Regions from separate parts of the Streptomyces sp. NPDC093252 genome, predicted to be linked through region 2. Evidence: riboswitches for the same ligand, from Rfam matches in the RefSeq annotation. Region 2 holds a riboswitch; each other region holds the start of a gene.
What was found. Region 2 has a riboswitch for cyclic di-AMP ahead of AB0O01_RS28105 (M23 family metallopeptidase). Riboswitches for the same ligand answer to the same signal wherever they lie in the genome.
Positions count from the first base shown of each region.

Region 1 (7,632 bases), on a different contig from region 2:
GGCACCCCGCGCCGGACGGCGGCCTCGTCCATCACGTCGTCGTGGTAGAGCGTGGCCAGATGGGTCAGTTCGACGACGACGGCGGAGGGGACGACCCCGGGCGCATAGGGGTCGCCGAACTGGGCGGAGAGCATCACCAGCAGTGGCCGGAATCTTTTGCCACCGGCCCGCACCAGGTGCTGCGCGGCCTCCGTGATGAACGGCACCTCGCTCTTGGTGGCCTCTAGCAGCCCTTCCTCGACAGCCACCAATCCGGCCTGGACATCTGCTTCCAGAACCTGGTCCCGCACGCTCAGCCCGAACGGCCCGACGACGGTCACGAGGGTCTCCTGTCTGCTGGTGTCTACTGGTGCCTACTGGCGATTACCCGGTATGTCGATTGATCGCTGCCATCACTCACGTCAGCGTATCCGGTCATGTTTCGATCACCGATGCCGCCCACCGCGCAGCACGGGCGGTATCGGATCAGGCCCGGTATGTTTTTGATCACCTGATACGAGCGGATATTTATTGAATTGCAGAGCAATAGGGAGAAGTGTCGCGGACTGCCCCTCGATACCGAGAGCCGACCGCATCATTTTCAGCCACCCCGCTGAGCCTCTCCCTCCTGCGCTGCCGTCCAGCCGAGGGCAGTCCCATGTCCGGTCCGGTGCGCATCCGTACCTCCTTCCCCTACGAGACGACCCACGACGACCTCCGGATCCCGCTAAGCGACGGGACGCTGCTCTACGCGCGCGTATGGCGGCCGGTCACCGCCGCCCCCGTACCGGCGCTGCTCGAACACCTTCCCTTCCGGCTGACCGACGCGACCGCCGCCCGCGACGCCCAGCGCCACCCCTGGTACGCGGGCCACGGCTACGCGAGCGTCCGGGTCGACGCGCGCGGGCACGGCAACAGCGGGGGCGTACCCGGGGACGGGCCCTCGGCGGACGCGGCGGACGCCGCCGAGGTGGTGGAGTGGCTGGCGGCGCGGCCGTGGTGCGACGGCGGGGTCGGCATGATCGGCATCTCGTGGGGCGGCTCCCTCGCGCTGCGGACGGCGGCCCTGGCACCGGGACCGCTCAAGGCGGTCGTCAGCGTCTGCGCCACGGACGACCACTACGACAACGACGGGCAGTACGCGGGAGGTTCCGTCCAGGCGGCGGATCTGCCCCACTGGGCGGCGCGCTCCCTGGCGCTCGCCGCCCGCCCGCCGGACCCCCGGTACCTGGGGGACGGCTGGCGTGACCTGTGGCAGTACCGGCTGGACGCCCTGGAGCCGCCCCTGCACACCTGGCTGGGCCATCAGCTCCGTGACGGGTACTGGAGGGCGGCCGGCGCGGTGCGCGAGGACTATGGCGCGATCCGGGCGGCGGTCCTCGCGGTCGGCGGGCTGCACGACCCGTACCGGGACACCGTGCTGCGGCTGGTGGAGCACCTTCCGGCGGCCCGGGTGCGCGGGCTGCTCGGGCCCTGGCCGCACGAGTACCCCGACCGGGGCCGCCCGCCCGGCCCGGCGATCGGCTTCCTCCAGGAGACCCTGCGCTGGTGGGACCACTGGCTCAAGGGCCGGGACACCGGCGTCAGCGCCGATCCGCCCCTGCGCGCCTGCCTGACCCCCTCCCGCGGGTCCCTGCCGGGCCCCTGGACCGCCGAGCCCGCCTGGCCCTCCCCGCACATCACCCCGGTCGTGTACGCCCTCCAGGGCGCCCCCGCGGCCGTACGGTCCCCGATGCACACCGGGGTCGACGCGGGGGCCTTCCTGCCGCGCGGGGGCGATGCCGATCTGCCGCCGGACCAGCGGGCGGAGGACGGGCGGTCGGTCTGCTTCGAGTTCCCGGCCGGCGGCAGCGGGATCCGGGTCCTGGGGCGGCCCCGGGTGCGGCTGCGGCTGCGCTGCGAGGTGGAGCGGGGGCAGGTGATCGCGCGGCTGTGCGATGTCGCCCCGGACGGCTCCTCGGTGCTGGTGACCCGGGGGGTGCTGAACCTCTGCGCGCGGGCGGGGCGGGACCGGGCGGTGCCGTGGCCGCCGGGCACGACGGAGGAGGTGGCCTTCGAGCTGGGGGCGGCGGGGCATGTGTTCGCGCCGGGGCACCGGGTGCGGCTGGCCGTCTCGTCCGCGTACTGGCCGTGGGTGTGGCCGCAGCCCGGCTCCGAGGCCGGGTTCGTCCTGGACCCGGCGGGCAGCGCGCTGGAGCTGCCGGTGCGGGAGCCGGAGCGGGGGCCGGGGAGCGGCGGCGGGCCCGAGGGGGAGGCGGAGCAGGCGGGGCCGCTCGGGGTGGTCTCCCCGGTCACGCTGGACGAGCCGCGCCCCGGGCGGCTGGTGGTGCGGGACGTGGCCCGGGGCGAGTGGCGGCTGGAGGTCGCACCGGGGCCGGGCGGCACCGAGGTGCATCCGGACGGTCTGGAGGTCACGGAGGAGGCGCTGGAGTCGTACACGATCCGGGACAGCGACGCGCTGTCGGCGCGGACCCGGTCGGACCGGACGATCCGGCTGCACCGGCCGGACGCGGCCTGGGACACCAGGGTCCGGGCCCGGTCGGAGATCACCTGCACGGCGACGGAGTTTTTGACCGTTAATGAGGTGATTTGCACCCTCGGCCGCGAGGTGATCTTCCACCGCACCTGGGAACGTCGGATTCCACGCACCGCTGGTTAATAGGGACTTGGGAGCATTGCCCGATTTACCACTCTTGCGCACGGGCGTGACTTGACTCACTCGCATCCACCTCCCCCCGATCCGGAGCCGTTCCGCCGCCGCACCCCGATTCACCTTCCCCATCGCACGAGTTGAACCTTTCCAGCCGCAAAGGATCATGTGCGGCAGATGGCGGGATAAAGATCAGAAGCGGCGATCTGTGATTCCACCACTTGTTTCGGACATCCGCTCTCGCATACGTTCCCGGCCAGTCGGGCGGACGCCTAGTCCTGCCACCGCCCGCACCAACTCACTAGATCCACGGCAGGAGCGGGGGACCCAGGTAAGTCGCCGGGCCGGACGTCTTGACGTCCTGGCGCGGCTCGGGGTGAAGCCGTGCCCGCAAGGGCCGGCCGGGCACCTCCCCGCCCGAACCCGACAGCTCACCTCGCAGGCGTAGGAGAGGAACCGTTCCCATGTCCCTTCCCCTGTCCGCTCCCGTGTCCGCCCTTCCCGGGTCCGCGCACCGCTCCACCCGGGTCCGCCGCATCGCCCGCCGACTGGCCGTCGCCGGTACCGGCGCCGCCGTGCTTGCCCTGCCGATCATCGGCGCCACCACCGCCACCGCCGCCACCCCGACCGTCGTCTCGGCGGCCACCTCGGCCTACCCGAACACCCTCGACGGCTGGATCCGCCAGGCCCTCGACGTCATGCGGCAGAACGGCATCCCCGGCAGCTACGACGGCATCCACCGCAATGTGATGCGCGAGTCGTCCGGCAACCCGGCCGCCGTCAACAACTGGGACTCCAACGCCGCCGCCGGCACCCCGTCCAAGGGCCTGCTCCAGGTGATCGACCCGACCTTCGCCGCGTACCACGTCTCCGGGACGGTCTACGACCCGTACGACCCGATCGCGAACATCGTCGCCGCCTGCAACTACGCGGCGGACCGGTACGGGTCGATCGACAACGTCTTCGGCGCCTACTGATCCACTGCGCTTTGCGGGTTGGGGCCCGCAAAGCGCAGACGGGCCGAATGCCGCATTCTTGAATTCCCCATGCGGCATTCGCGATTCGGGATCAACGCATTCATGGATTCCCGGGCGACTGTTGGGGCAGCCGCCGGGGGAAGACCCGTTCGAGGACGACGGCGATGCCGTCGTCCTCGTTCGATGTGGTGACCTCGTCGGCCACCGCCTTCAGTTCGGGATGGGCATTGGCCATCGCCACGCCATATCCGGCCCAGTCGAACATCGGAATGTCATTGGGCATGTCCCCGAACGCGATGGTGTGCTCCGCCCGCACCCCCAGCCGCCCGGCCGCCAGCGCCAGCCCGGTCGCCTTGGTCACCCCGCACGGCTGGAGTTCGACGGTCCCCGGACCCGACATGGTGACCGTCGCCAGGGAACCGACCACCGCGCGGGCCACCGACGCCAACTCGTCGTCGGTGAGGTCCGGGTGGCGCAGCAGCACCTTGCTGATCGGCTCCGCCCACAGCTCGGCCCGGCGCCCTACGCGGACGGCGGGCAGGGTCGGGTGCGGCATCAGATAGCCCGGCTCGATCAGGGTGAGCCCGTCCACGCCGTCCTGGTCGACCGCCGCGTACACCTCCCCGACCTCGGCCTCGATCTTGCCGATCGCGGTCTCCGCCAGTTCCCGGTCCAGGGTGACCGACCACAGCAGGCGGTCCGCGCCCGCGTCGTACAGTTGCGCGCCCTGGCCGCACACCGCGAGACCGGTGCTGCCCAGGCGTTCCAGGAGCGGGCGCACCCGGGGGGCCGGGCGACCGGTCACCACCAGATGCCGGGCACCGGCCTCGGCGGTCCGCGCCAGCGCGGCCAGCGAGCGGTCGGAGAAGGTGTCGTCACCGCGCAGCAGAGTGCCGTCGAGGTCGGTGGCGACAAGGGCGAACGTCATGCGCGCGGTGCGTGCGGCATATGCGGTGGGTGCGGCCATGATCAGAGAATACGGACATCGCGCGGCCCCGACCCGGCCCGAACCGGACGTCGGCCGGCTTCCCCGACGACCCGCCCGCCCCGGTCAACTCCCCTGTACCATGCGGCCTTTCACTCGGCGGGCGCCCGGGACGACTGCTGAAAACGGGTCCGCTTTTCACTCAGAGGGGGTCGCTCCGCGAGGGGCCGGGGGGCGTCCCCGGGGCGTTCCCGGAGCGTTCCGGAGACGTTCAGGGGGTGCTTGGGGGTCCTCGGGGGGGGGTGCTCGGGGAGCACTCAGGAGTTGCTCGGGGGGAGGTGCTCCCTGTGAGGGGCGCTCTGCGAAGGGGGGCGCGCTCCGCAGGGATGCCGGGTGTGCGGGTGTCCGGGTGGGCGGGTATTCGCTGGAGTGGGCTCCTTTCATGACATTTCTGAATCTCTCGGGCGTTCTAGATCATGAGGGGCGGGGGTAGGGAGACGACGTACCGTGGCCGGTGGCCCGGCGCGGCACCGGCTCGGCACCCCTTCCGGCAGACGAGAGCGAGGCAGACCGCATGCCACCCATCGGCGTCCCCGACAGTGACCCCTCCCGCGCGGATGGGGGCGACCCCTTCGACATCCCGGAGGGCCACCCCTTCGGGCCGCACAATCTCCCCTACGGCGTCTTCTCACCGGCCGGGGCGGATGCCGGTACGGGTACGGGTGCCGGTACAGGTACGGGTACGGGTGCCGGTACGGGTACGGGTGCGGGTGGGCGGAGCGTCGGGGTCCGGCTCGGTGACCGGGTCCTGGACGCCGGGGCCGCCGCCCACGCCCTGGGCTCCCCCTACGCCGCGCTCCTCGCCCGCCCCACCCTCGGCCCGCTGCTCGCCGCCGGACGTACCACCTGGTCGGACGTGCGGCGGGCGCTGACCGCCTGGGTGACCGTGCCCGCGCACCGCGAGGTGATCGCCCCGCTGCTGTACCCGCTGTCCTCGGTGCGCCTGCACCTGCCCTTCGAGGTCGCCGACTACGTCGACTTCTACTCCTCCGAGAACCACGCCCGCACTGTCGGCCGGATCTTCCGCCCCGGCGCCCCCGACTCCCTCCCCCCGAACTGGAAGCACCTCCCCATCGGCTACCACGGCCGCGCCGGGACGGTCGTCGTCTCGGGCACGGACGTCGTACGGCCGTCGGGGCAGCACACGTCCCCCGCCGACCCGGCACCGGTCTTCGGCCCCACCACCCGCCTGGACATCGAGGCCGAGGTCGGTTTCGTGGTGGGCGTGCCGAGCGCCCTGGGCAGCCCGGTGGCGCAGAGCGCCTTCCGCGACCACGTCTTCGGGCTCTGCCTGCTCAACGACTGGTCGGCCCGGGACATCCAGTCCTGGGAGACCGTGCCCCTGGGCCCGTTCCTCGGCAAGTCCTTCGCCACGTCGATCTCGGCGTGGATCACTCCGCTGGACGCGCTGGAGCAGGCCCGGATCGCCCCGCCCGAGCGCACCCATCCACCGCTGCCGTATCTCGACGACCGCGACGAGGAGCCGAACGGATACGACCTGCGGCTGTCCGTCGCGATCAACGGCCATGTCGTCTCCGAGCCGCCCTTCTCCACCATGTACTGGACCGCCGCCCAGCAGCTCGCCCACCTCACGGTGAACGGGGCCTCGCTGCGCACCGGCGACCTCTACGCCTCCGGCACGGTCAGCGGACCCGGCGAGCGCGAGCGGGGCTGTCTGCTGGAGCTGACCTGGAACGGCCGCGACCGGCTGGAGCTGCCCGGCGGCGGACGGACCTTCCTGGAGGACGGGGACGTGGTGACGCTGACGGGCTGGGCCCCGGGGCAGAACGGTCTGCGGGTGGGGCTGGGCGAGGTCGAGGGAACGGTGGTCGACGGCACGGTGGCCGCGGGGGCGGTGGTCGCGGGGAGGTCATGAGGGGGTGAGGGGTTTCCCCGTTCCGACGGCTGACTCCAGGGGCCCGGGGCCGTCATACTGGGCGGCGGCGCGCATGTGAGTGACCTGTGTGGGGTGCTCCGCATCGTCCGCTCCGTCCTCATGATCCACGCCATCTCATCGCCTGCCCCTCACTCGCCCTGTCCGCCCCGCCCCGCCCGCCCGAGCCGCCGCCCGTCCCGACCAGGATCCGGAGACCCTGGGATGACCGTCACCCTCCTCCTGCTGACCGTCGTCGGCCTGATGGCCGCCGTGCCGGCACCCCGTGCGCTGACCCGGGCCGAGTGGCCCGAGCGGGAGCCGGTGGTCGGGCTGTGGGTGTGGCAGTGCCTGGTCGCCACGGTCCTGCTGAGCTGTCTCACCGCGCTGACGCTGGGCGCGGCGGCCGTCTTCCAGACCGTCCGCGACCATGTCTTCGCCCCGGCGCCCCCGGCCGTCACCGCCGCCTACGATCTGTCGGCCGCGCCGGTCTGGGCCGTGGTCCTCACCGTGCTGCTGGCCTGCGGCGCGGCCTGGACCACCGCGATGCTCGCCCGGGAACTGGTCGAGGTCCGCCGACGGCGCGGCACCACCCGCGCCCATCTGCGCGAACGCGCCCCCGAGCTGCCCGCCGGGCTGCCCCGCTCGCGAGGCCCGCTGCTGGTGCTGGAGGACGACTACCCGGACGCCTGGTGGCTGCCGGGCCATCCGCCCCAGCTCGTGGTGACCACCGGCGCCCTGCACAAGCTCACCGACCACCAGCTCGACGCCGTCCTCACCCATGAGCGCGGTCACGCCCGCGCCCACCACGACTGGCTGCTGCATCTGTCCACCGCGCTGGCCACCGGCTTCCCCCGGGTTCCGCTGTTCGCCCACTTCTGCGACCAGACCCGGCGACTGGTGGAGCTGGCCGCCGACGACACCGCCTCACGCCGCTGCGGCCACCTCACCACCGCCCTCGCGCTGATCGAGCTGAACCAGCACCGGGGTGTGCTGTCCTGCTCCTCCAGCCACCGGCTGCTGGGCGAGCGCGTCGACCGGCTGCTGGAGCCGAAGCCCCGCCTGAACCGCCGCCGCCGCGCCCTGACCACGACCGCCGCCGCGCTGGTCCCGCTCCTGCCCCTGATCATCACGTTCCTGCCGGGGCTGAACGCCCTGGGCTGAGCCC
Region 1 covers NZ_JBFBEM010000005.1:387,697-395,328, forward strand. Annotated here, with positions in the region: gene AB0O01_RS13375 (polyprenyl synthetase family protein) at 1-320, opposite strand, end outside; gene AB0O01_RS13380 (CocE/NonD family hydrolase) at 650-2,638, shown strand; cyclic di-AMP (ydaO/yuaA leader) riboswitch at 2,919-3,089, shown strand; gene AB0O01_RS13385 (transglycosylase SLT domain-containing protein) at 3,094-3,606, shown strand; gene AB0O01_RS13390 (HAD family hydrolase) at 3,707-4,573, opposite strand; gene AB0O01_RS13395 (fumarylacetoacetate hydrolase family protein) at 5,106-6,467, shown strand; gene AB0O01_RS13400 (M56 family metallopeptidase) at 6,690-7,628, shown strand.
Region 1: it holds a riboswitch for cyclic di-AMP, as region 2 does, so the genes downstream of both, AB0O01_RS13385 (transglycosylase SLT domain-containing protein) here and AB0O01_RS28105 (M23 family metallopeptidase) in region 2, are expected to answer to the same signal.

Region 2 (7,632 bases):
TGGCCGCAGTGGGGACTGGACATCGACGGACAGCGGGTGATCGACCTCGGGGAGCTGTTCGGCAACGCCCGCCCCGTGGTGCTGGAGATCGGGTTCGGGATGGGCGAGGCGACCGCGCAGATGGCCGCCGCCGACCCGGACACCAACATCCTCGCCGTGGACGTCCACACCCCCGGCCAGGGCAATCTGCTCAACCTCGCCGAGCAGTCCGGACTGGCCAACGTCCGGGTCGGCAACGGCGACGCGATCATCCTGCTCCGCGAGATGCTCGCCCCCGATTCCCTGGCCGGGCTGCGGGTCTACTTCCCCGACCCCTGGCCCAAGAAGCGGCACCACAAGCGGCGGCTGATCCAGCCCGAGTTCCTCACCCTCGCCGCGACCCGGCTGCGCCCCGGCGCCCTGCTGCACTGCGCCACCGACTGGGAGCCGTACGCGGAGCAGATGCTCGACGTCCTCACCGCCCATCCCGGCTTCGCCAACACCCGGGACGACGGCGGGTTCGCCCCGCGTCCCGCCTTCCGCCCGCTGACCCGGTTCGAGGGACAGGGCCTGGACAAGGGGCACGCGGTGAACGACGTGATGTTCCGCCGCGTACCCCACGGGGAAGACCCCCTCAACCCGTAAACCGACCGCACCCCCAGCCCGAGCTCCAGCGACCCCTGTGAACCCCCCAACCCCCGTCCCTCTTCCTCCCCCCCAACCCCCGAACCCCCAACCCCCCATCCGCGCGCCCGTCCCGCCCGTTCCCCGCCCCCCGGGCACCGTCGCGGCCCGCGCACCGTCTCGTTAGGGTCGACGTCGTGGCCACCAACCCCCCGTACCCGATCCACCCCGGCGGCCCGGCCGCCGAGGCACCGGCGCCCCGGCGTGAGCGATGGTGGCGGCGCGGGGTGCGGTACGCGCTGGCCCGTCCGACGGCCCTGCGGCGGGTGCGCCACGGCGGGCTGGTCGGGCTGCTGGCGCTGTCCGGGGTGGTCATCCTCGCGCTGGTGCGCCAGGAGACCGGCACCGAGGGGTTTCTCGTCGGCCTGGGCCTGGCCCTGCTGCCGGTGCCGCCGCTGATAGCCGCGTTCCGCTGGCTGGACCGGGTCGAACCCGGCCCCTGGTGGAATCTGGTGTTCGCCTTCTCCTGGGGGGCGTGCGCGGCGGCGCTGATCGCGATCGTCACCAACAGCTTCGCCACCCGCTGGATCGCCACCGCCACCGCCGACCCGAGCGGCGCGGACACTCTCGGCGCGACCGTGATAGCGCCGGTCGTCGAGGAGTCCGCCAAGGGCGCCGCGATCCTGCTGGTCTTCCTCTTCCGCAGACGGGACTTCACCGGGGTCGTGGACGGGGTGGTGATCGCCGGGGTCACCGCCACCGGCTTCGCCTTCACCGAGAACATCCTCTATCTGGGCAGCGCCTTCGGCACCGACCGGGCCGACGGGGACACCGGGGTCGCCGCGGTCACCGTCGCCACCTTCTTCGTCCGGGTCGTGATGTCCCCCTTCGCGCATCCGCTGTTCACCGTCCTCACCGGGATCGGCTTCGGGGTCGCGGCGCTCGCCGGGGAGCACCAGCGGCGGCGGCGCGTGCTGCTGCCCCCGGCCGGGCTGCTGCTGGCGATGGGGCTGCACGCCTTGTGGAACGGCTCCTCGTCCCTGGGCGACCACGGCTTCTTCGCCGTCTACGGCACCTTCATGGTGCCCGCGTTCGCCCTGCTGACCGGGGTGGTGGTGTGGATCCGGCAGCGCGAACTGCGGATGGTCCGCGAGGAACTGCCCGCGTATGCGGCCACCGGCTGGTTCTCGCCCGCCGAGCCCCACGCGCTCGGCTCGATGCGGGCCCGCAGGCTCGCCCGGGAGTACGCGGGCCGCAGGCTCGGCCGCCCGGCGGCCCGTACGGTCGCCGAGTACGAGACGTACGCGACCTCGCTCGCGGTCCTGCGCCACCGGGGCGACCGGGGCCGGGCCCGCGCCGACTTCGTCACCCGGGAGCGGGAACTGCTCGCGGCGCTCTGGCAGCGCCGGCACATCGCCGGACCCGCCCTCGCCCACGCCGCCCATCTCACGGCCCCGCCGGTCCGGCTGTACCCACCGCGGCACACGGTCGCCGGGTACGGCGGCAACCCGTATCGCTCCTGAGGGCGGCGGGCGGACAGACGGAACCGGCGGCCCTGACGTCGGGGGGTTGTCGTCAGGACCGCCGGGAGGGGGAACGGTCCGTCAGGGGTTGAGGCCCTTGTCTCGGAGCCAGGCCAGCGGGTCGAGGCTGCCGCCGGAGCCGGTGTGGACCTCCATGTGGAGGTGGGCGCCGGTGACATTGCCGGTGGCGCCGACCCGGCCGATGACCTCGCCGGTGGTGACCTTCTGGCCGACGCTGACACTGATCGAGGACTGGTGGGCGTACCAGATCTCGGTACCGTCATCGAGGGTCAGCACGGTCTTGTAGCCGTACGAACCGTCCCAGCCGGCCGAGGTGATGGTGCCGGAGTGGACGGCCTTGAGGAGTGTGCCGGTGGGCGCGGCGAAGTCGAGGCCGGTGTGGTACCCGGAGGACCAGAGCGAACCGGCCTGACCGAACGTCGAGGTGAGGGTGTACGACGAGGTCGGCAGCGCGAACTGCTTGGCCAGCTTGGCGAGGCGCTCCTCCTCGGCCTTGCGCGCGGCCTCCTCCTCCGCCTTCTTCTTCTCGGCGGCGGCCTTCTCGCGGGCTTCCTTCTCCGCCTTCTCGGCGGCCTCGGCGGCCTCCTTCTCGGCGGCGGCGAGCAGCGCCTTGGCGGCCTTGGTGTCGACCTGGTCCTGCTGGTTCTCGGCCTGGGCCAGGATGCGGGCGCGCAGCGCCTCACCGGCGTCGGTGGTGCCCTGGTCGGTGTCGGCCGGGGTGACGCCGAGGCTGCTGAGCGGGGTGGTGGTCGGCTCGGGCTCGGGCTCGTCCGTGTCGCCTTCGTCGTCCGTGAAGGTGGCGAGGTCGGGCAGGGAGATGGCCACCGGCGGCTTGCCGGTCTGCGCGGTGGCCATGCCGCCCGCGCCGACGGCGGCTATGACACCGACGCCCAGGACCGTGGAGCTGCGGGCCAGGCCGCCGCGGGCGAGTCCGCCGCGCTGCTTGGCCACCCGGTGCCGGCCGCTGCGGACCGGACGGACGGTCTCCGCGGAGGGGTTCCACTCCTCCCACGGGCCCTCGTCGGTGCGGGGGCCGCCGTAGACGACGGTCTCGACCGTGCCGACGGTGTCGCCGGTGCGCTGGGCGGGGACGAACGGGGCCCCTGGAGCAGGCCGGTTGGACGCCACGTAGGCGTACTCCTTTCCTTCCCTCATCGCCTACCGGGTTAGCTGACGGGTTCGGAGAGGAAGGTCTCCTACGGGCGTCACCGGCCAGGTCGCGGACAGCGGCCATGGCGGTATACGTCCGATTCACCCCAAAGTGGTGGTTCCCCGGTTCCCTTGCGGAATTCGGCGCTTGAGCACGGAGCCGCCTCTTGTGACGGCTGGTACGACCGCGCTGCGTTATCGGACAGTAATAGAACCCAGGGGTGATTTCCAAGCGCTTCCTGGAGATCCTTCACGCTCTTACGCCGGACGTACGGGCGATGAACGGGCGAAATTCGGGCGAGTCGACCGCCGAACGGGCAGGAGGCGACGGCCGCCACTTTATGACGGTGACTCAGATGTTATGCGGAGGGCGGTCGTTCATTTACCCACCGTGACCGGGCGCGGGTCCGCCCGGCTCCGCACCGGGCCGCCGTACGGCGAGCAGCGCCATGTCGTCCGTCATCCCGCCCCCGCTGTGCCGCCGCACCTCCTCGGAGAGCACCGCCACCAGTTCCGCCGGCCCCCGGAACCGCCGTCCCGCCAACTCCTCCTCCGGTTCGAAGAACTCGCCGTGCCCGTCCCGCGCCTCGGACAGCCCGTCGGTGAACAGCAGCAGCGTGGCCCCGCCCGGGAACTCCGCCTCCTGCGCCCGGTCCGGCCAACTGCCCAGGTCCCCCATCCCCAGCGGCAGCGCCGGTTCGGTGGCGGGCAGCGCGCGCAGCGAGCCGTCGGCGTACAGCAGCAGCGGGCCGGGGTGTCCCCGGTTGACCAGCCGGACCAGGTCCCGGCCGGGCGGGATCTCGGCGAGGACGGCGGTGGTGAACCCCTCGAAGGCGTCCAGCCCGTCGCGCCGGGTGCCCTCGCGGGCCAGCGCCCGTTCCAGCCGCCCGGCGACCGCCTCCAGGGTGGTCTCCCGCTCGGCGGCCTCCCGGAACGCCCCGATCACCACCGCGACGGCCGCCACCGCGCTCATCCCCTTGCCGCGCACGTCCCCGACCACCAGCCGGACCCCGTGCGGGGTGTCCTGCACCGCGTACAGGTCGCCGCCGATGAACGCGCCCGCCTGGGCGGCCTCGTAGCGGGCGGCGATGTCGAACCCGCCGATCCGCTCGTCCGGTTCCGGCAGCACCGCGCGCTGGGCCGCCTCGGCGATCTCCCGGGCGGAGGCGAGCCGGGCGTCACTGCGCCGCACCAGCACATTGATCAGCACGGCGAGCGCCGCGACGGTCGCCACCGTGATGACCTCGGTCATGGTCTTGGCGGAGAACGGCTGGTCCACCCCGAGGTGCACCACGAACATCACCACCACGGCCACCACCCCGGTCAGGACGGTGTACCGCAGCCCGAACAGCGGCGCCGCGATCAGGGGCGCGGCGGTGAAGAACGGCACGGCGGTGAACTGGTCGGGCGTCAGGGACTCGTACAGCGCGCCGCCGACGATCATCAGGGCCGGGAGCACGCGCACAACCGGTCGGATGTACGAGAACCCGCCCTGCGCCGCCGTTCCGCTCCGCGGTGTGCCGCCTTGCGGTGTGCCGGTTCGTGGTGTGCCGGTTCGCGGTGTCCTGCCCGGCCCCGGCGGCCCGGTGTACGGCCCCTCGCCCTCCGCCTCACCAGGCCGCACCTCGCGTCTCCCGCCTTCGTCCCTGTCCGTCCAGGGTTGCCGGAGCGGGAGCGGCGGGCGAGCCGGGCGGTCCGACCGGATGAACGGGGGGAGGGGGGAACGATAGGGACGCGGGGACTGAGGGGCGAAAACACTCAGGGCCGGAATCCGTGATCCGGATTCCGGCCCTGAGCCTTGAGTAGCGGGGACAGGATTTGAACCTGCGACCTCTGGGTTATGAGCCCAGCGAGCTACCGAGCTGCTCCACCCCGCGTCGGTGTGTCACCAGTGTACGCCATGGACGGGAGGGGTCGCACACACGGCCGCCGCCCTTGGCCCCCGCCCTCCCCTTTTCTCCCGCTCTTCACCTATTCACCGGGGTTTCCGGCGTGGGTGAGGGTCTCCCAGGCGACCAGCAGTCCGTCCGTACCGGCCGGGCGGGCGGCGGTGGCCAGGCGGTGGGCGGCCGGGACGGGGGTGCCGAGGCGGTTCTCCAGATGGTTGAGGGCGACTTCGAGTCCGGGGCCGAGGTTCCCTTCGACGTCCCCGCCGCCGCACAGCCGGCCGGGGGCGGGACGGCCCTGCCCGTAGGGGGCGTGCAGGGTGAGCGCCGCCTTGAGGCGGGCAGCGGCGTCCTCGTACAGGTCCACGCCCTGGTGCCAGGCCGTCTCGGCGGCGTGGGCGGTGGCGGCGACGGCGTGGCCCACCCGGGCGAGGCTCCGGCAGGTCTCCTGGGTCAGGCCGTCCTCGAAGGCGCGCGGCCGGGACCAGGACGCGCGGATCCGCTCCGGGGTCCCGGCCGCCGCACCGGCCGGGGTGCGGGGCAGCGGGCCGTCCCGCCGGAGGTAGAAGACCGCGGGGACGCGGTCGCGGAAGCGGGCGAGGGAGGCGTCGAAGGTGCGGTGGTCGTCCAGGAAGACGGCCAGGGAGAGCGCGGCGGCGGTGGTGACCAGGGCGCGGCTGCCGTCGTCGTCGGGCGCGGAGCGGGTGACATGGGGGAGGTGGGCGGTGCGGAGCATGGTCTCGAAGCGGTGGACCCGGTCCTTCGGCCAGCCCGCGCCCGGGGTGTGCCGGACGATCTCGGCGGCCCGCGCCCAGATGCCGCCGGACCGTCCGGCCTGGAGTACGGCACCGGCCCCGCTGTGCCGCTTCAGCTTGGCCGACCAGGCGTCCATGATCTCGGCGGCCTTGACGGCGTGCTGCCGCTTGCCGGTGACGGTGAACAGCAGGGCCTGGGTGTAGGCCGCGATGGCGTCCGCGCGCTCCTCGGCGCAGCCGGTGCCGGGCCCGTCCCCGGCCGGGCAGGACACGTCCGCGACCGGCCGCGCCCGGTACTTGTACGACCCGTACCGGCTGTCCCGCATGTCGAGGTACGCCGACAGCCACGGCTGCTTCCCGGCGGTGACCTTCTTCCGTACGGCGTCCAGTTGGGCCCTGCCGAGCAGGACGCCGGGGTGGGTGAAGGGCTCCCCGGCGGCGAGCGCGCGGGCCCGGGTCCGGGAGCCGGGGTCGAGGGTGCCGCAGGCGGTGACGGTGATGGTGGCGGTGACGGCGAGGAGGACGAGGATCAGCGCGGCCGGAGCCACCCCCCGCGCCCCGGGCCCGACCCCGGACCGCGCCCCGGACCGGGCCCCGGGCCGGTGCCGGCGGCCGGTCACCGTGTGTGCGCCCACTCCCCGCATGACCACCTCCGCGTCGTCCGCCGCCTGCCGGTCATGGCAGCGTGCCGGGGGGTGGGGGAGGGCGCAGAAGTTGTTGGGCCGATCGGCGGAGCGGCGTCAGCGGAGCAGGTGCAGGTGGTGGTTGGGGGCCTTCGCCTGCGGCTCGTGCTCGGGGAGGACGACGACGGTGGCACCGGCGGCGGTGAGCAGTCCGGTGCCGTCGGCGTCCGTGACGAAGGTGCCGGGCTCGCGCCAGGCGGTGACGACCCGGCGGACCCCGGCGTCGAGGATCAGCCGGGCGCAGGGGCGGGGGCGGGAGGCGCGGTGGGCGCAGGGTTCGAGGCTGGAGTAGACGGTGGCGCCGGGCAGGCGGGGGTCGGCGGGGTCCAGGGTGGCGAGGGCGGCCTCCTCGGCGTGGACGACCGGGTCACCGGCCTGGCGGGAGTGGCCACGGGCCAGTTCGGTGCCGTCCTCGGCGACCACGACCGCGCCGACGCTGAACGCCGTGCGCGAGGGCGGGCAGTCGGCCGCGAGGGCGCAGGCCAGTTGGAGCCAGTGGTGGTCGGCGGCGGACGGGAGGGGTCCGGTGCCGGGGGCGGTGGGTTCGTAGCGCATCAGGACGACGTCCTCGATCCGGCGGGTCTCCAGGAGGCGGAGGCGGCCGGGCGGGTAGGCGCCGGGGCCGAAGAGGCGGGGGGCGGCCGGGTCGCCGACGAAGAGGGGGGCGACGACGAGATGGAGTTCGTCGGCGAGGCCCTCGGTGAGGAGCTGGGTGTGGATCGTGCCGCCGCCCTCGACCATCAGGCGGCGGATGCCGCGCCGGTCGTGGAGGTCGGTGAGGAGAGCGCGCCAGTCGAGGGTGGGGCCTAGGGGGACGATGGTGGGGGGGCCTCCGGGGGTGGGGGTGCCTTCAGGGGCGGGGGTGCCTTCGGCGGTGGGGGCGCCTTCCGTGGTGGCGGCGACCGGCGTGGGGGTGGCGACCGGCGTGGGGGTGGCGAGGCCGGTCGCGTGGGCGCGTTCGGCGCCCCGGTCGGTGGTGTAGAGGAGCTTCTCGCCGCCGGTGTGCCAGAAG
Region 2 covers NZ_JBFBEM010000014.1:240,442-248,073, reverse strand. Annotated here, with positions in the region: gene trmB (tRNA (guanosine(46)-N7)-methyltransferase TrmB) at 1-624, shown strand, start outside; gene AB0O01_RS28110 (PrsW family intramembrane metalloprotease) at 801-2,126, shown strand; gene AB0O01_RS28105 (M23 family metallopeptidase) at 2,208-3,275, opposite strand; cyclic di-AMP (ydaO/yuaA leader) riboswitch at 3,288-3,453, opposite strand; gene AB0O01_RS28100 (PP2C family protein-serine/threonine phosphatase) at 3,679-4,755, opposite strand; tRNA gene AB0O01_RS28095 (tRNA-Met) at 5,100-5,173, opposite strand; gene AB0O01_RS28090 (alginate lyase family protein) at 5,268-6,485, opposite strand; gene AB0O01_RS28085 (dihydrofolate reductase family protein) at 6,678-7,632, opposite strand, start outside.

Region 3 (7,632 bases), on a different contig from region 2:
GCTCCCGCGCATGCTGCACACCATCGGCTTCGACAAGGTCTACGAGCGCGCCGAGGGCGCCTACTTCTACGACACCGAGGGCGCCGACTACCTCGACATGCTCGCCGGGTTCGGGGTGATGGGCCTCGGCCGCCACCACCCGGTGATCCGCCGGGCGCTGCACGACGTCCTGGACGCACAGCTCGCCGACCTCACCCGCTTCGACTGCCCGCCGCTGCCCGGACTGCTCGCCGAACGGCTCCTCGCCCACAGCCCCCACCTGGACCGGGTGTTCTTCGGCAACAGCGGCACCGAGGCGGTGGAGACCGCCCTGAAGTTCGCCCGCCGGGCCACCGGCAGACGCCGGATCCTGTACTGCGACCACGCCTTCCACGGGCTGACCACCGGCTCCCTCTCCGTCAACGGCGAGGACGGCTTCCGGGACGGCTTCGCCCCTCTGCTGCCCGACACCGCCGTCCCCCTCGGCGACCTCGACGCCCTCGCCCGCGAGCTGCGCAAGGGCGATGTGGCCGCCCTGATCGTCGAGCCGATCCAGGGCAAGGGCGTGCACGCCGCCCCGCCCGGCCATCTACGCGCCGCCCAGGACCTGCTGCACCGGCACAAGGCGCTGCTGATCGCCGACGAGGTGCAGACCGGCCTCGGCCGCACCGGCGACTTCTACGCGTACCAGCACGAGGAGGGCGTCGAGCCGGACCTGGTCTGTGTCGCCAAGGCGCTGTCCGGCGGCTATGTGCCGGTCGGGGCGACCCTGGGCCGGGACTGGATCTTCAAGAAGGTCTACTCGTCCATCGACCGGGTGCTGGTGCACTCGGCGAGCTTCGGCGGCAACGCCCAGGCGATGGCGGCGGGCCTCGCCGTGCTGTCGGTGATGGAGAACGAGCAGATCGTCGCGAACGCCCGCGCCACCGGCGACCTGCTGCGCACCCGCCTCGCCGCCCTGGTCGACCGGTACGAACTGCTCGCCGATGTGCGCGGGCGCGGTCTGATGGTCGGCATCGAGTTCGGGCGGCCCACCTCGCTGGGGCTGCGCAGCCGCTGGACGATGCTCCAGGCGGCCCGCAAGGGGCTCTTCGCGCAGATGGTGGTCGTCCCGCTGCTCCAGCGCCACCGCATCCTCACCCAGGTCTCCGGCGACCATCTGGAGGTGATCAAACTGATCCCGCCGCTCACCATCGGGGAGCGGGAGGTGGACCGCTTCGTGGCCGCCTTCACGGACGTCATGGACGACGCCCACAACGGAGGCGGACTCATCTGGGACTTCGGCCGGACCCTGGTCAAACAGGCGGTGGCCAACCGCTGACGTTCCGCGACCGAACCGGGGTTCTTGTCTCTGAGACAAGCAATTTGCCTCGGAGGTAATTCTCGGGCTGAATGGAGGGCATGACCCCTCCAGAGACCGCCCCGGAGCACATCCCCGGCACCGGGACCGGGACCGGAACTGAAGTCACCACCGGCACCGGCACCGGAACGGAACCCGGCATCGAGCCCGGCGCCGCCGAGCCCCTGCCGGCCGTCGCCCCGCAGTTGCGCGCCCTGCGCCGCCGGGCCTCGCTCACCCTGGAGGCCGCGGCGCGGGCTGCCGGACTCTCCCCCGCCCACCTCTCCCGCCTGGAGACCGGCGGACGCCAGCCCTCCCTGCCCATGCTGCTCGCCCTCGCCCGTGTCTACGGTACGACGGTCTCCGAGGTGCTCGGCGAGACCGTCCCCGACCGGGACGCCGTGATCCGCGGCGACCACATGGACCCGACCGAGGCCGGCGGCTGGACCTACTGGCAGACCGGCGCCCCCGGCCGCGCCATGCAGGCCCTGCGGGTCAAGGTGCCCCACGGCTCCCAGGGCGACATCGTCCGGGTGCACCCCGGCGAGGAGTGGCTCTACGTCCTGAAGGGGCGGCTGCGGCTGCGCCTCGGTGACGCCGGGCACCAGCTCGGCCCCGGGGACAGCGCCCACTTCGACTCGCTCACCCCGCACCGGATCGCCGCCCGCGATCCGGAGGGCGTCGAGCTGCTCTTCGTCCACACCCTCTTGCAGAGCCCCACGGCCGCGCTGTGCCTCGGCCCGATCACGGGAGAAACGCGATGAGTGAGACCACCGGAACCACCGGGCCCACCGCAACCGGCGGGACCGCAGGAACCACCGGCGCCGGGCCCGCCGGGCCCGTCCAGCCCGCCAGGCCCGCCAAGGTCAAGGAGAAGCGGTACCCCGGCATCTGGATCCGGCTGTTCATCTATGTCGCGGTGGGGCATGTCTTCGCCGCGTTCCTCTATCTGCTCTTCGAGGTCGGCGCGAAGTAGACCGGCCGGACCGGTGGCGGCCGGGCGGCCGACGCGGCGGCACCGAGCCGCCGCCCGATCTCCCGGCCTCCCGGCCGTGCTCAGCCCTCAGCCCTTCAGCCCTTCAGCCCTCTCAGCCCACCAGCCGCTCCCGCAGCCGCTCACGGGTCTCCGGGGCGAGCTTCAGCCCCCGCTCCAGATACGGTTCGACACCGCCCCAGGTCTCCTCGATGGTCTCGAAGGCCGCCGTCAGATACTCGGCGCGCGCGTCGAAGAGCGGACTGAGCAGCTCCATGATCTCGGGGGTGTAGGCGGTCGCGGCGTCGCCGCCGCGGCGCACCTTGTAGCGGCGGTGCTTGGCGTTGGACTTCAGATAGTCCTCGAAGACCGCCTCCCGCTCCACCCCGACCGCCAGCAGGGTCACCGCGATCGACAGCCCCGCGCGGTCCTTCCCCGCCGCGCAGTGCATCAGCGCCGGGACGCTGTCCTCGGCGAGCGCGTGCAGCACCCGGGAGTGCTCACCCGTGCGCTCGACGACGATCCTGCGGTACGAGTCGATCATCCGGCCCGCCGCCCGGCCCTCGGAGAGGATCTCCCGGAGCTGCTCCACCTCGCCGTCCCGGACCATCGCCCAGAACTCCGCGCCCTCCGCCGGGTCGCTCAGCGGAATGTTCACATTGCGCACGCCGGGCAGTTCGACATCCCTGCCCTCCAGACCCCGGTCGGCGAAGTTGCGGAAGTCGAAGACGGTGTGCAGTCCGAGGCCGGTCAGGAAAGCGGCGTCCTCGGTGGTGGCGTGTGCGAGATGGCCGCTGCGGAACAGCACCCCGTACCGCACCCGGCGGCCGTCCACGGTCGGCAGTCCGCCGACGTCACGGAAATTGCGGATTCCGGCCAGTTCGGGCTCGGTCGACGGGACCTGCTGCGTCACGGGGGCTCCTCCCAGTCGGCTCGCCCGCCCGGCTCCGTTGCCGGGTGGCGGCTTCCCTTTGACGATACGACATGACGAAACGGGCGAAAGCCCACAAAGAACCCCATGCTTCACTCTGGCTGCTCGATGCACCACTTCTCCGACTGTGCCGCATGTGGGAATTCTGTCCGAATTGCCATTCTTCATTACCTTGATTACAACTCGCTCTGGAATAAAGGAAGCTGGCGCGGCACCACGTGAGCAGCGTCATATCCGTGACCGTCCGTCGCCCCTCATGCCCACGTAATCAACCCCGTTTTCATGGGCCCTTGAGTGATTCGACAGGTGGAAATGCGACGGAGGGTGACCGGGAATTACCCGCATGGATCAAGAACGGGGCCTTTACATGGAACCCCTTGCTTGTCCCCGTGCGTCCAGGTCGCTTACGTTCGCCACCGAATCCGGGCGGAACGCCGAATCCTGCCGCCGTCCGGACCCCGCAGAAACCCACCCGTGCACGGCAGGAGCGGGGGACCCACAGGACTCAACGCCTGTTCCGGTCTCCGGAACGGCTAGGGGTTTAGTCGCGTTCCCCCACGCGGCCGGGCATCTCCAGCTCGCACCCGACAGCTCACCTCGCAGGCGCCGGAGAGGAATTCACCATGCCCGCGAAGGGTAAGCACCGCCGTCCCCGGAGCCTGCGTCTGACACGCTCCCTCGCCGTCGCCGGAACCGGCGGCGCCGCACTCGCCCTCCCGCTGATGGGTGCCGCAGGCGCCCACGCGGCCCCCGGCCAGTCCGTTCCCCAGAAGCCGGCGGAAGCCGTCACTTCGGCACCCAGCGCGGTGCCCCAGCAGACCGTCACCCGGATCGCCGACCAGAAGTCCGCGGCCCCGCAGACCAGCACCCGGACCTACTCCGTGAAGGTCGGCGACTATCTCTCGAAGATCGCCGACGAGCAGGAGGTCAGCGGCGGCTGGCAGACCCTGTACGCCGACAACCGCGAGGCCGTGGGCGACGACCCGTCGCTCATCCACCCCGGCCTCAAGCTGACGCTCGGCGGCAAGGCGTCCGGCGGCACCACCGAGAGGACCGGCACGACCGGGACGACCGGCACCACCGAGAAGAGCGAGAAGGCCGAGAAGAGCGAGGAGACCAAGGAGACCCCCGCGACCAAGTCGTCCGGCTCCTCCTCGTCCTCCGGCTCCTCGAACACCCCCGCCCCGGCGTCGTCCTCGGGCGCCAGCCTCCCGGTCGCGGGCGGCGTGGGCACCGCGTACCGCCAGTCCGGCAGCATGTGGTCCAGCGGCTACCACACCGGTGTCGACTTCTCCGTCCCGACCGGCACCTCGCTCAAGGCCGTCGGCGCCGGCACGGTCGTCTCGGCCGGCTGGGGCGGCGCGTACGGCAACCAGGTCGTCATCCGGCTCGCCGACGGCTACTACGCCCAGTACGCCCACCTGTCCTCGCTGTCCGTCTCGGCGGGCCAGTCGGTGAGCGCCGGACAGCAGGTCGGCCTCTCCGGCGCGACCGGCAATGTCACCGGCCCGCACCTGCACTTCGAGATCCGCACCGGGCCGGACTACGGCTCCGATGTCGACCCCCTCGCCTATCTGCGGGGCAAGGGCCTCTCCATCGGCTGAGGCACCCGCCACGCGCACGCTCCGTAGGCCGGACCCCGATCCCCGGGTCCGGCCTACGGAGCGTTCACCACGACCCGGGACCGATGGTGGGGGACCCGACATCTGACGATCCGTCGGACATCCAGGTATTCCGCACTTGACCAAGCCTTGGTCCGTGGCTTATCTCACCGCCCGTCAACCCTTTATTACGGTCGCGTAGCTCACATTCGAAGGGGAATCATGGGGCGATGTGGCAGACGATTCGAAGAATGACACCAGATCAGTGATCGGGTCGTACGTGGCGGTGGGGGACAGCTTCACCGAGGGCGTGGGCGATCCCGGCCCCGACGGGGCACTTGTCGGCTGGGCGGACCGGTTCGCGGTCCTCCTCGCGGACCGGCGCCCGGAAGGCGACTTCGACTACACCAACCTCGCGGTGCGGGGCAGACTGCTGGACCAGGTCGTGACGGACCAGGTGCCGAGAGCCGCGGCCCTCGCGCCCGACCTGATCTCGTTCTGCGCGGGCGGCAACGACATCCTGCGGCCGGGCAGCGACCCGGACGACGTGGCCGAGCGCTTCGAGCGCGCGGTCGCCGTCCTCACCGAGGCGGCCGGCACCGTCCTCGTGACCACCGGCTTCGACCCCCGGGGGGTGCCGCTGCTCAAGCATCTGCGCGGGAAGATCGCGACCTACAACGGACATGTCCGGGCGGTGGCCGACCGGTACGGCTGCCCGGTGCTCGACCTGTGGTCCCTGAAGTCCGTCCAGGACCGCCGGGCCTGGGACGACGACCGGCTGCACCTCTCGGCCGAGGGTCACACCCGGGTGGCCCTGCGGGCGGGTCAGGCGCTCGGCGTGGACCCCCCGGCCGACCCCGAACAGCCCTGGCCCCCACGTCCACCGCGCGGCACCCTGGACGTCCGCCGCGACGATGTCCACTGGGCCCGCGAGTACCTGGTGCCCTGGATCGGGCGCCGCCTGCGCGGCGAGTCCTCCGGCGACCATGTCACCGCCAAGGGCGCGCTGTCCCCGGACGCCATCAGAACGCGCATCGCCTCCGTGGCCTGACCCCTGTCACGTTCTAGGGATGTGGGTGCGGCAGGTCCAGCTCCCGGGCGAGGGCCTCGTCGACCCACCGCTGCGCGCGGGCGCGGGAGACCGCGCCCGCGTACGACGTGAGCTGGACGGCGAGACCGTCGAGCAGCGCCGTCAGCCGCAGCGCGGCGGCCATGGGGTCCGCGCAGCGGAACTCCCCGGCGGCCACCCCCTCCGCGATCACCTCGGCGAGCGCCGACTTCCACTGCCGGTCCAGGTCCCGGGTGACCTCCGCCAGCGCCGGTTCGCGCAGCGCCACCGCCCAGCCCTCGATCCACAGCCGCCAGCCCTTGGCCGGTCCGGTGGGGGCGTACCAGCGCACCGCCGACCGCAACCGGCGCAGGGCGCTGGTCCGGCGGCCGAGCAGCGTGCGCAACTGGGCGAGATCGTCCTGCGCGGCATGGGTGAAGGCGGCGGCCACCAGCTTCTCCTTGGTGGAGAAGTGGTACAGCACGAGCGCGTTGCTCACCCCGAGCGCCGCGGCCACATCGGCGATCCGTACCGCCGCGACCCCGCGTTCCTCGATCTGTCCGACGGCGGCCCGCAACATCTCCTCACGCCGCTCCGCCACGCTCAACCGCACTCTCGCCATGGCGGCCCACCCTATCGCCCGCCCCGACGGCCACGCGGTCCCGCGGGCGGGTGCCCCGCCGGGGGCTGTCAGCGGTACCAGCCGTACCGCTCCGCGATCACCGGCAGCCGTTCCGCGGCGATCGCGTGGGCGGCGGCACGCGGGGTCGTGCCGTCGCGCTCCGCACGGGTCAGCATCAGCTCGACCAGCGCGCGCAGCGAGCGCCGGGTGTGCCGCAGGGCCCCCTCGGCGTCCGGGCCGATGTCCCCGAACAGGGTCCACCACCACCAGGCGTTGGTGCCGGAGTTGACCACGACATCGGGCAGTACGGTGATGCCCCGCGCGGCGAGCAGCTCCTCTGCCGCCGCCGTCACCGGCATGTTGGCCGCCTCCACGATCCAGCGGGCGGTGATCAGGTGCTGGTTCGTGGTGTCGATCGCGTAGGACACGGCGGCGGGCACCAGCACCTCCACCTCGGCGGCCAGCCAGGCGTCCCCCGGCAGTTCACGGTCCCCGGGGCGCAGCGCCGCCCGGTCCACCGTGCCGTACCCGTCCCGGGCCGCGAGCAGCGCCTCCACGTCCAGCCCGGCCGGATGGGCGACCGTGCCCGACACATCGGCGACGGCGGTCACGGCCAGCCCCGCGCGGGCCAGGAACCGGGCGGTGGCCCCGCCCATCGTGCCGAGCCCCTGCACCGCCACGCGCGTACCGGCGTACGGCACCCCGGCGCGGTCCAGTGCCGTGAGGGCCGCCTCGGCGACGCCGCAGCCGCCGACCAGTTCGTCCAGCCCGATGCCGTCCACCCGCACGGCGAAGGCGTCCGCGAGCCGCCGGCGCGCGGCCGGACCGTCGTCCAGGAGCGGGTGCACCGCCTGCACCGAGGACTCCAGCCCCGCCTCCGCCACCGCCCGGTCCACCAGGTCCTGGGTCAGCCCCAGATCCTCCCCGGTGGTCCAGAAGCGCTCGATGTACGGCCGCATCGCCCGCAGATAGCGCACCAGCACCCCATAGGCGTCCGGGGAGCGCGGATCGCAGTCGATACCGCCCTTGGCACCGCCGAGCGGCACATAGCGCGCCCCGGGGTCGTAGTGCAGCGCCTCCTTCATGGTCATGCCACGGGCGAGCCCCGTCACCTCGTCCAGGGTGCACCCCTCGCGCAT
Region 3 covers NZ_JBFBEM010000004.1:38,959-46,590, forward strand. Annotated here, with positions in the region: gene AB0O01_RS09035 (aspartate aminotransferase family protein) at 1-1,300, shown strand, start outside; gene AB0O01_RS09040 (XRE family transcriptional regulator) at 1,381-2,082, shown strand; gene AB0O01_RS09045 (DUF6126 family protein) at 2,079-2,294, shown strand; gene AB0O01_RS09050 (tyrosine-protein phosphatase) at 2,407-3,204, opposite strand; cyclic di-AMP (ydaO/yuaA leader) riboswitch at 3,672-3,841, shown strand; gene AB0O01_RS09055 (M23 family metallopeptidase) at 3,846-4,826, shown strand; gene AB0O01_RS09060 (SGNH/GDSL hydrolase family protein) at 5,089-5,874, shown strand; gene AB0O01_RS09065 (TetR family transcriptional regulator C-terminal domain-containing protein) at 5,888-6,493, opposite strand; gene AB0O01_RS09070 (Glu/Leu/Phe/Val dehydrogenase dimerization domain-containing protein) at 6,562-7,632, opposite strand, start outside.
Region 3: it holds a riboswitch for cyclic di-AMP, as region 2 does, so the genes downstream of both, AB0O01_RS09055 (M23 family metallopeptidase) here and AB0O01_RS28105 (M23 family metallopeptidase) in region 2, are expected to answer to the same signal.

Region 4 (7,632 bases), on a different contig from region 2:
AGCGGGATCGGCCATCTCGCGCTGCCGGTGCACCCGGCGGTGGCGCACCGGATCCGCCAGGCCCTCGACAGCCCGCCGCCCGGGACCGGGACCGGCGCGCACGCCGGGGCGAGCGGCGGACTCACGGTGGCCTGAACCACCCCCGGGTCACCGCGCCACCCTGTATGCGAGCCGCCCGCCGCTGACCGACGGTGATCTCCCGACTCGCCCGCGTGACCAGCGCAAAGGGTGGGACGGGTGACCCCACAGCGACGGCCGGACCCCCGCACAGCCCAGGGACAGCGCCTTCAAAGGGCCGTTTTATCGAACAAGTCTCGAACACAAAGCCAAACTCCGGTGCCCGGACCGCCGAAACACGGCCGAATGCCCGTTTCCGGTGAGCGGGAAACCTGAGGAAGATTGTCGAGCCCGCATACCGCCGGGTACAGTCGCCGCACTGCTCTGCCAGCCCCTGTTGTCGAGGCGAAAGAGAAGTTGGTGAACGACCGTCACCCGTCGGGGACTTTGACCACCCCGGCCCCGGCTTCCGACGCCGCCTCCGGGCCCTATCCGGCGTACGGCACACAGGAAGCCCCGTACGGTGACTTCACCACAGCCACCGGGCATTCCGCGAACGGTTTTGACCCGGGAGTCCATCAGGGCGCCCACGCCTTCGCCACCGACCCCCTCTTCGGCGACCTGCCCGGCGGCGACCCGCACAGCGCCACCGCCACCGGCACCTATGACGCCACCCAGTGGTCGACCGGCGGCCAGCAGATCCTGAACCAGGACCCGTACGCGGCCCAGCACCTGGCCGCCTACGACTCCGGCAGCTACGACACCACCGCCTGGACCGACGGCTACCAGCCGCTGTCCGCCGTCCCCCCGCAGCCGGGGCCGGCCGACGGCAGCGGTCAGTGGGACGCCACCGCCTGGCTCCCGCCCGAGCAGTCCAGCGCCCCCACCGACGCCACCCAGCACTGGGAGTGGGGCACCCAGGCGTTCGACACCGGCGCCTATGACGCCACCCAGTGGAACTCCGGCGCCCCGGACCCCGACTACCCGCAGCAGCAGCCGCCTCAGCCGCAGGACACCGGCGACTACGGCACCCCGGACGAGGGTTACGGCGCCCAGGACGACGGCTACGGCACCCCCGCCGCCGAGTACGGGCAAGGCGAATCGTTCCACGAACAGGCGACGGCGACCTTCGAGCAGGTCGCCCACGACTCCGGCACCGACCCGCACGACCGGTCCCGCGACACCGACGACGACGGCCTGTCCGCCACCGGCGAGCTGCCCGCCGTAGTACTCCTGGACGATCAGGAGGAGTCCGCCCCGGCCCCCGGTTCCCGGGCCGCCGCGCGCGGCGGCTCCCGCTCCCGGCGCCGCGCCCCCGCCAAGCGCTCCGCGCTGATGACCGTCGCGATCCCCTCGGCCTGTGTGATGGGCGTCGCCGGTATCGCCGCCGCCTCCGTCGGTTCCCTGACCGGCGACTCCAAGGAGACCTCGACCACCGCGGCCGACGCGCAGCCGGTGAAGCCGTCCACCGCCAACAACCAGCTCGACACCCAGTTGGCCAGCCTCAGCGCGGAGGCCGACGACTTCGCCGACCGGGCCAGCCGGACGCAGGAGCGCATCGACCTCAAGGCCGAGCAGGAGGCCGAGCGCAAGCGGGCGGCGGAGGAGGCGGCCCGCAAGGAGCGGCTCCGCCCGAAGTTCGCCCTCCCGGTCGCGCAGGGCGGACTCAGCGCCTACTACGGCCAGTCCGGCATCAACTGGATGTCCGTCCACAGCGGTATCGACTTCCCCGTCTCCTACGGCACGCCCGTGATGGCCGCCACCGACGGCACCGTCCGCACGCAGTTCAACTCGGCCTACGGCACGATGGTGATCCTTACCGCGATGGACGGCACCGAGACCTGGTACTGCCATCTGTCGACCTACGCGGTCGCGTCCGGTACGACCGTGAAGGCTGGCGACACCATCGCCTACTCCGGTGACTCCGGGAACTCCACCGGCCCGCATCTGCACTTCGAGGTCCGGCCGGGCGGGGGCGCCGCGATCGACCCGCTGGCCTGGTTCCGCAGCCACGGCCTGGACCCGACCTGACCGGCCTGGCCCGATCTGACCGGCCTGACCCGGCCGGGTCGGCCTGACCTGATCTGACCGACCCGGTCTTCCCGGGCGGCCCCGCCTGCCTGCGGACCGTCGACCGTCCGTCCAGGACGGCACCCCTGGCACCAGTCCCCTAGGACCGTCCCCCCTGGACGGCCCCCATAGGACCTTCTTACCGGACCCCGCCCTACAGGACAGGCCCCTACAGCTTCTCCACCGGCGCGTACCGCAGCAGCAGCCGCTTCGGCTTGGCGTCCCCGAAGTCGATCGTCGCCTCCGCGTTCCCCCCGGTGCCCTTGACCCCGACCACCGTGCCCAGCCCGAACTGGTCATGGGTCACCCGGTCGCCGACGGCCAGGGAGACCGCCGGCTGCTCCGCCGATCTGCGGGTGGCGAAGCCCGAGGCGCCGGACGCGGACGAGCGGGACCGGGTCGAGGACAGGGACGCGGCTACCCCCGACACCGGACCGGCCGGAGCCGCCGTCGCCCCCGTGCGCTTCCAGTCGACATGCGTCGGCGGGATCTCCTCCAGGAAGCGGGAGGGCGGGTTGTACGACGGCTGCCCCCAGGCGCTGCGCATCGCCGAGCGGGTGAGGTAGAGCCGCTCCCGCGCGCGGGTGATGCCGACATAGGCGAGGCGGCGCTCCTCCTCCAGCTCCTTGGTCTGGCCGAGGGCGCGCATGTGGGGGAAGACGCCGTCCTCCATGCCGGTCAGGAACACGACCGGGAACTCCAGGCCCTTGGCGGTGTGCAGGGTCATCAGCGTGATGACCCCGGCGCCGTCCTCCTCGTCCGGGATCTGGTCGGAGTCGGCGACCAGGGCGACCTGCTCCAGGAAGTCGGCGAGCGTGCCGCCCGGGGCCGGGGCCTCGGGCGCTTCCCCGCCCCCGGCGCGCTCCTGCTCGAACTCCAGGGCGACGGCCGCGAGTTCCTGGAGGTTCTCGATCCGGGTCTCGTCCTGCGGGTCGGTGGACGCCTGCAACTCCGCGAGATAGCCCGTGCGTTCGAGGACGGCCTCCAGGACCGTGGCGGGGCCCACGCCGGACTCCACGATCGTCCGGAGGTCCTCCATGAGCGTGTTGAACCGCTTCACGGCGTTGGTGGAGCGGGCGGCCATGCCGTACGCCTCGTCCACCCGCTTCAGGGCCTGCGGGAAGCTGATCCTCTCGCGCTGGGAGAGCGCGTCGATCATGGCCTCCGCGCGGTCGCCGATACCGCGCTTGGGGACGTTGAGGATCCGGCGCAGCGGCACCGAGTCCTCCGGGTTGGCGAGGACCCGCAGATAGGCCAGAACGTCCCGGACCTCCTTGCGCTCGTAGAAGCGGACGCCGCCGACGACCTTGTAGGGCAGGCCGACGCGGATGAAGACCTCTTCGAAGACACGGGACTGGGCGTTCGTCCGGTAGAAGACGGCGACATCGCCCGCCTTGGCGTCGCCCGCGTCCGTGAGACGGTCTATCTCGTCGGCGACGAACTGTGCCTCGTCGTGCTCGGTGTCGGCGACATAGCCGGTGATGCGCGCGCCCGCGCCCGCGTTGGTCCACAGGTTCTTGGGGCGGCGGGACTCATTGCGCTCGATGACCGCGTTGGCGGCGGTGAGGATCGTCTGGGTGGAGCGGTAGTTCTGCTCCAGCAGGATCGTCGTCGCGTCCGGGTAGTCCTCCTCGAACTGGAGGATGTTGCGGATCGTCGCGCCCCGGAAGGCGTAGATCGACTGGTCGGCGTCGCCCACCACGCACAGCTCGGCGGGCGGCAGATCGTCCGGGCCCGGCGGTACGTCGAGGTCCTCGGGGGCGCGCTCCCCGGTGCCGACCAGCTCGCGCACCAGCGCGTACTGGGCGTGGTTGGTGTCCTGGTACTCGTCCACCAGGACGTGCCGGAAGCGGCGGCGGTAGTGCTCGGCGACATCGGGGAACGCGCGGAGCAGGTTCACCGTGGTCATGATCAGGTCGTCGAAGTCGAGGGCGTTGGCCTCGCGCAGCCGGGACTGGTAGAGGGCGTACGCCTGGGCGAGGGTCTTCTCGAAACCGTCGGTGGCCTGCGCGGCGAAGTCCTCCTCGTCGATCAGCTCGTTCTTGAGGTTGCTGATCTTGGCGCTGAAGGACTTGGGCGGGTAGCGCTTGGGGTCGAGGTCCAGATCGCGGCAGACCAGGGCCATCAGCCGCTTGGAGTCGGCCGCGTCGTAGATCGAGAACGACGACGTGAAGCCGAGCTTCTTGGACTCGCGGCGCAGGATCCGCACACAGGCGCTGTGGAACGTCATCACCCACATCGCGTTCGCGCGCGGGCCGACGAGCTGCTCGACGCGCTCCTTCATCTCACCGGCGGCCTTGTTGGTGAAGGTGATCGCGAGGATCTGGCCGGGGTGGACACCGCGCTCGGCGAGGAGATAGGCGATGCGGTGGGTGAGCACCCGGGTCTTGCCGGAGCCCGCACCGGCCACGATGAGCAGCGGGGTGCCCGCGTGGGCGACCGCCGCGCGCTGGTTCTCGTTGAGCCCCTCCAGGAGCGCGGCCGGGTCGAGGGCGGGGCGGGGGGCGCCGTCCCGGTAGTACGCGTCCCGGTCCGGGGGCGCGTCGAACTTCCCGCCGAACAGATCGTCCGGAACCGGCTCCGGCGCGTGCTCGTCCTCGGGGGGAGGCGGGGGCTCCTCCTCGTGCCCGCGGGGGCTTCGGAGGTCCGCCAGGAAGCTGTCGTCAAAGAGGCTGCTCATCGCTCTCCGAGTCTAGGCCGCCCCACTGACAACCCGGGGCCGTCCCGCTCCTTTCCCGCTCCTCGCCCCTCCTCCCGCCCGGTGACGCAGGGTGGCGGATCTTGAGCGGGGCGCGGTGGGAGGGGGTGCGGGGCGGACCGCGAGGGCCGCCGGACGGAAAGGTCACGAAAATGTATCGGGCATAACGCCCACCAACCTTCACAGGCGCCACACCAGTTGGCTACGGTTCCGGGCAGGCCGAACGACCCCCACCGGCGAACGTCGCCGGGCCGTCCGGCCTCCGTCGAGTCCGGCGAGCCCCCTGGGCGGCCGGAGCCGGGGACCCACCGACACCTGGGGTGAATCGGTCCCGACTTCCGTCCCGGGAGCGGACCGTAGGGCAACCCTTCCGAAGCACCCGCCCGAACCCGACAGCTAACCCGGTAGGCGGCCCATGGAAGGAGTCGCCTCCTTGGCGTCGCACCGCAAGTCCCACCCCACGGGCACGCGCCTGGCCGGAATACGCACCCCCGTCCTCGCCACCGCCGCCCTGACCTCCGTAGCCCTGCTCTCGCAGACGGCCACCGCCGCGCCCGCGGACGACAAGCCGAGTCTGGAGGAGGTCGAGAAGAAGGTCGACGACCTCTACCGTCAGGCCGAATCGGCGACGGAGAAGTACAACGCCGCGAAAGAGAAGACCGGCAAGCAGCGCAAGCTGCTCGACACCCTGATGGACGATGTCGCGCAGCGCACCCAGAAGCTGAACGACGCGCGCGAGGAGCTGGGTTCCTACGCCGCGGCCCAGTACCGCACCGGGGCCGCCGCCCCCAGCACCGCGAGCCTGCTGCTGGCCGACTCGCCGCAGGACTACTTCGACCAGACCCAGTTGATGGGCCGGCTCACCGAGCGCCAGAAGACCGCGGTCGACGACTACTTCGCCCAGCAGTCCGAGACCATGGAGAAGCGCCAGGACGCCGGCGAGAGCCTGGAGACGCTGGCCGACGCCCAGGACGACCTCCGGACGGCCAAGGCCACGGTCCAGCAGAAGCTGGCGGACGCGCGCGAGCTGCTCTCCGAGCTGACCGCCGAGGAGAAGGCCCGGCTCGCCGAGATCGAGCGGGAGAAGCGGGCGGAGGCCGAGCGCGAGGCCGAGGAACTGGCACGCCAGCAGCGGGCCGAGGAGGAGGAACGCCGCCGGGAGGCCGCCGCGGCGGCGGAGCGGCAGAACGAGGAGCAGAGCGGCTCCTCCGGCACCCCGGGCTCGGACTCCGGCTCGACCGGCTCAGGCTCCCCCGCCACGGACCCGTCCTACGCCACCAAGGCCGAGAAGGCGATCGGGTTCGCCCGCGCCCAGATCGGCAAACCGTACGTCTGGGGCGCCACCGGCCCCGGCTCCTACGACTGCTCCGGCCTCACCCAGGCCGCCTGGAAGGCCGCCGGCGTCACCCTCCCCCGGGTCACCTACGACCAGGTCAACGCCGGAACCACGGTCACCGTCTCCGCCGCCCAACCCGGTGACCTGGTCTTCTTCTACGACGACGTCACCCATGTCGGCCTCTACATCGGCAACGGCATGATGATCCACGCCCCGAAGCCGGGGGCGTATGTCCGCGAGGAGTCGATCTTCTACGACGGTGAGTCGTCCATCCACAGCGTGGTGCGGCCCGCCTGAGGGGCTTGAGCGGGATCGGGTTGGCCGGGATGGGGTCGGCCGGGATCGGGCTTGACCGGGGTCGGGTCGGGGTCGAGCTTGAGGGGGGCGGGTCGGCTCGGGGTCGGACCTGGGCCGGGTCGGGGGGCGTGAGGTAGTGAACCGGCCCTGGGGGCGGTCGAGCGCCGGGGGCGCGTGTCGCAGGGTGCACGCCCCCTTGTGGGGCCCATAGGAGGCCGTTACTGCGAGGGCTGGGCGGGCCCGTTACTGCGAGGGCGGGACGGGCGGGCACTCATCGGCCGCGGATGGCTGCCGAGCACGTCCGCCCCCTATCCGGCTAGTACCGATTTACCCCTTTCCGTCCGCCCCCGTGCGCGCCCCCGTCGTCCCGGGCGGCGCGCTCCTTACGATCGCCCCATGTCCGGCACCGGCACCCCTTCCCTCCGCGCCTGGTGGGCGCAGCGCCCACCGGCGACCGGGGCCGCCGTGCTGGCGACCGGCACCATGTCGATCGGCCTGCGCCTGGCCGGATACGACGTCCTGTCCGGGATCCTGCTGGCGGTGACCGGGATCGCCTGGCTGGCCCTGGTCGCGGACTTCGCGGCACGGCTCCTGGGCGGCCGTCCCTACGCTGCCCGGCTCCTGGGCGACCGTCAGAGCAGCCCGCGGGAGGCCGGTACGCCCGCCGAGCCTGTCGCGTCCGCCGCACCCGCCGCGCTCACCGCCGTCGCCGCGACCACCGTCCTCGGCACCCGGCTGGCCGCGCAGAACTGGCAGCCCCTCGCCGAAGCCCTGCTGGCCGCCGCCGCGCTGCTGTGGCCGGTGGTGCTCGTGATCGGCGTGACGCACTGGCGGGCGCGGATGCCGGGCGCGGTGTTCCTGGGCTGTGTCGCCACCGAGGGGCTCGCGGTGCTCGGCGGGACCCTGGCGAAGGCGGAGGGGGCGGCCTGGCTCGGACACGCCGCGATGGTGCTGTTCTGGCTGGGACTGGTCCTCTGCGCCTTCGCGCTGACGCGGTTCGACTTCCGGCAGATCCGGGACGGGGCCGGTGACCACTGGCTGGCGGCCGGCGCGCTCGCCCTCTCGGCGCTGGCGGGCTCCGGGCTGATCGCCGCCGACAGCCCGGCGCTGTATCTCTGGAACGCCGACGACCGCGGGGTGCTGCGGAACGTCACCGGGGCACTGCTCACGCTCG
Region 4 covers NZ_JBFBEM010000005.1:185,948-193,579, forward strand. Annotated here, with positions in the region: gene AB0O01_RS12385 (alpha/beta fold hydrolase) at 1-135, shown strand, start outside; gene AB0O01_RS12390 (M23 family metallopeptidase) at 478-2,088, shown strand; gene pcrA (DNA helicase PcrA) at 2,297-4,807, opposite strand; cyclic di-AMP (ydaO/yuaA leader) riboswitch at 5,079-5,252, shown strand; gene AB0O01_RS12400 (NlpC/P60 family protein) at 5,259-6,458, shown strand; gene AB0O01_RS12405 (hypothetical protein) at 6,855-7,632, shown strand, end outside.
Region 4: it holds a riboswitch for cyclic di-AMP, as region 2 does, so the genes downstream of both, AB0O01_RS12400 (NlpC/P60 family protein) here and AB0O01_RS28105 (M23 family metallopeptidase) in region 2, are expected to answer to the same signal.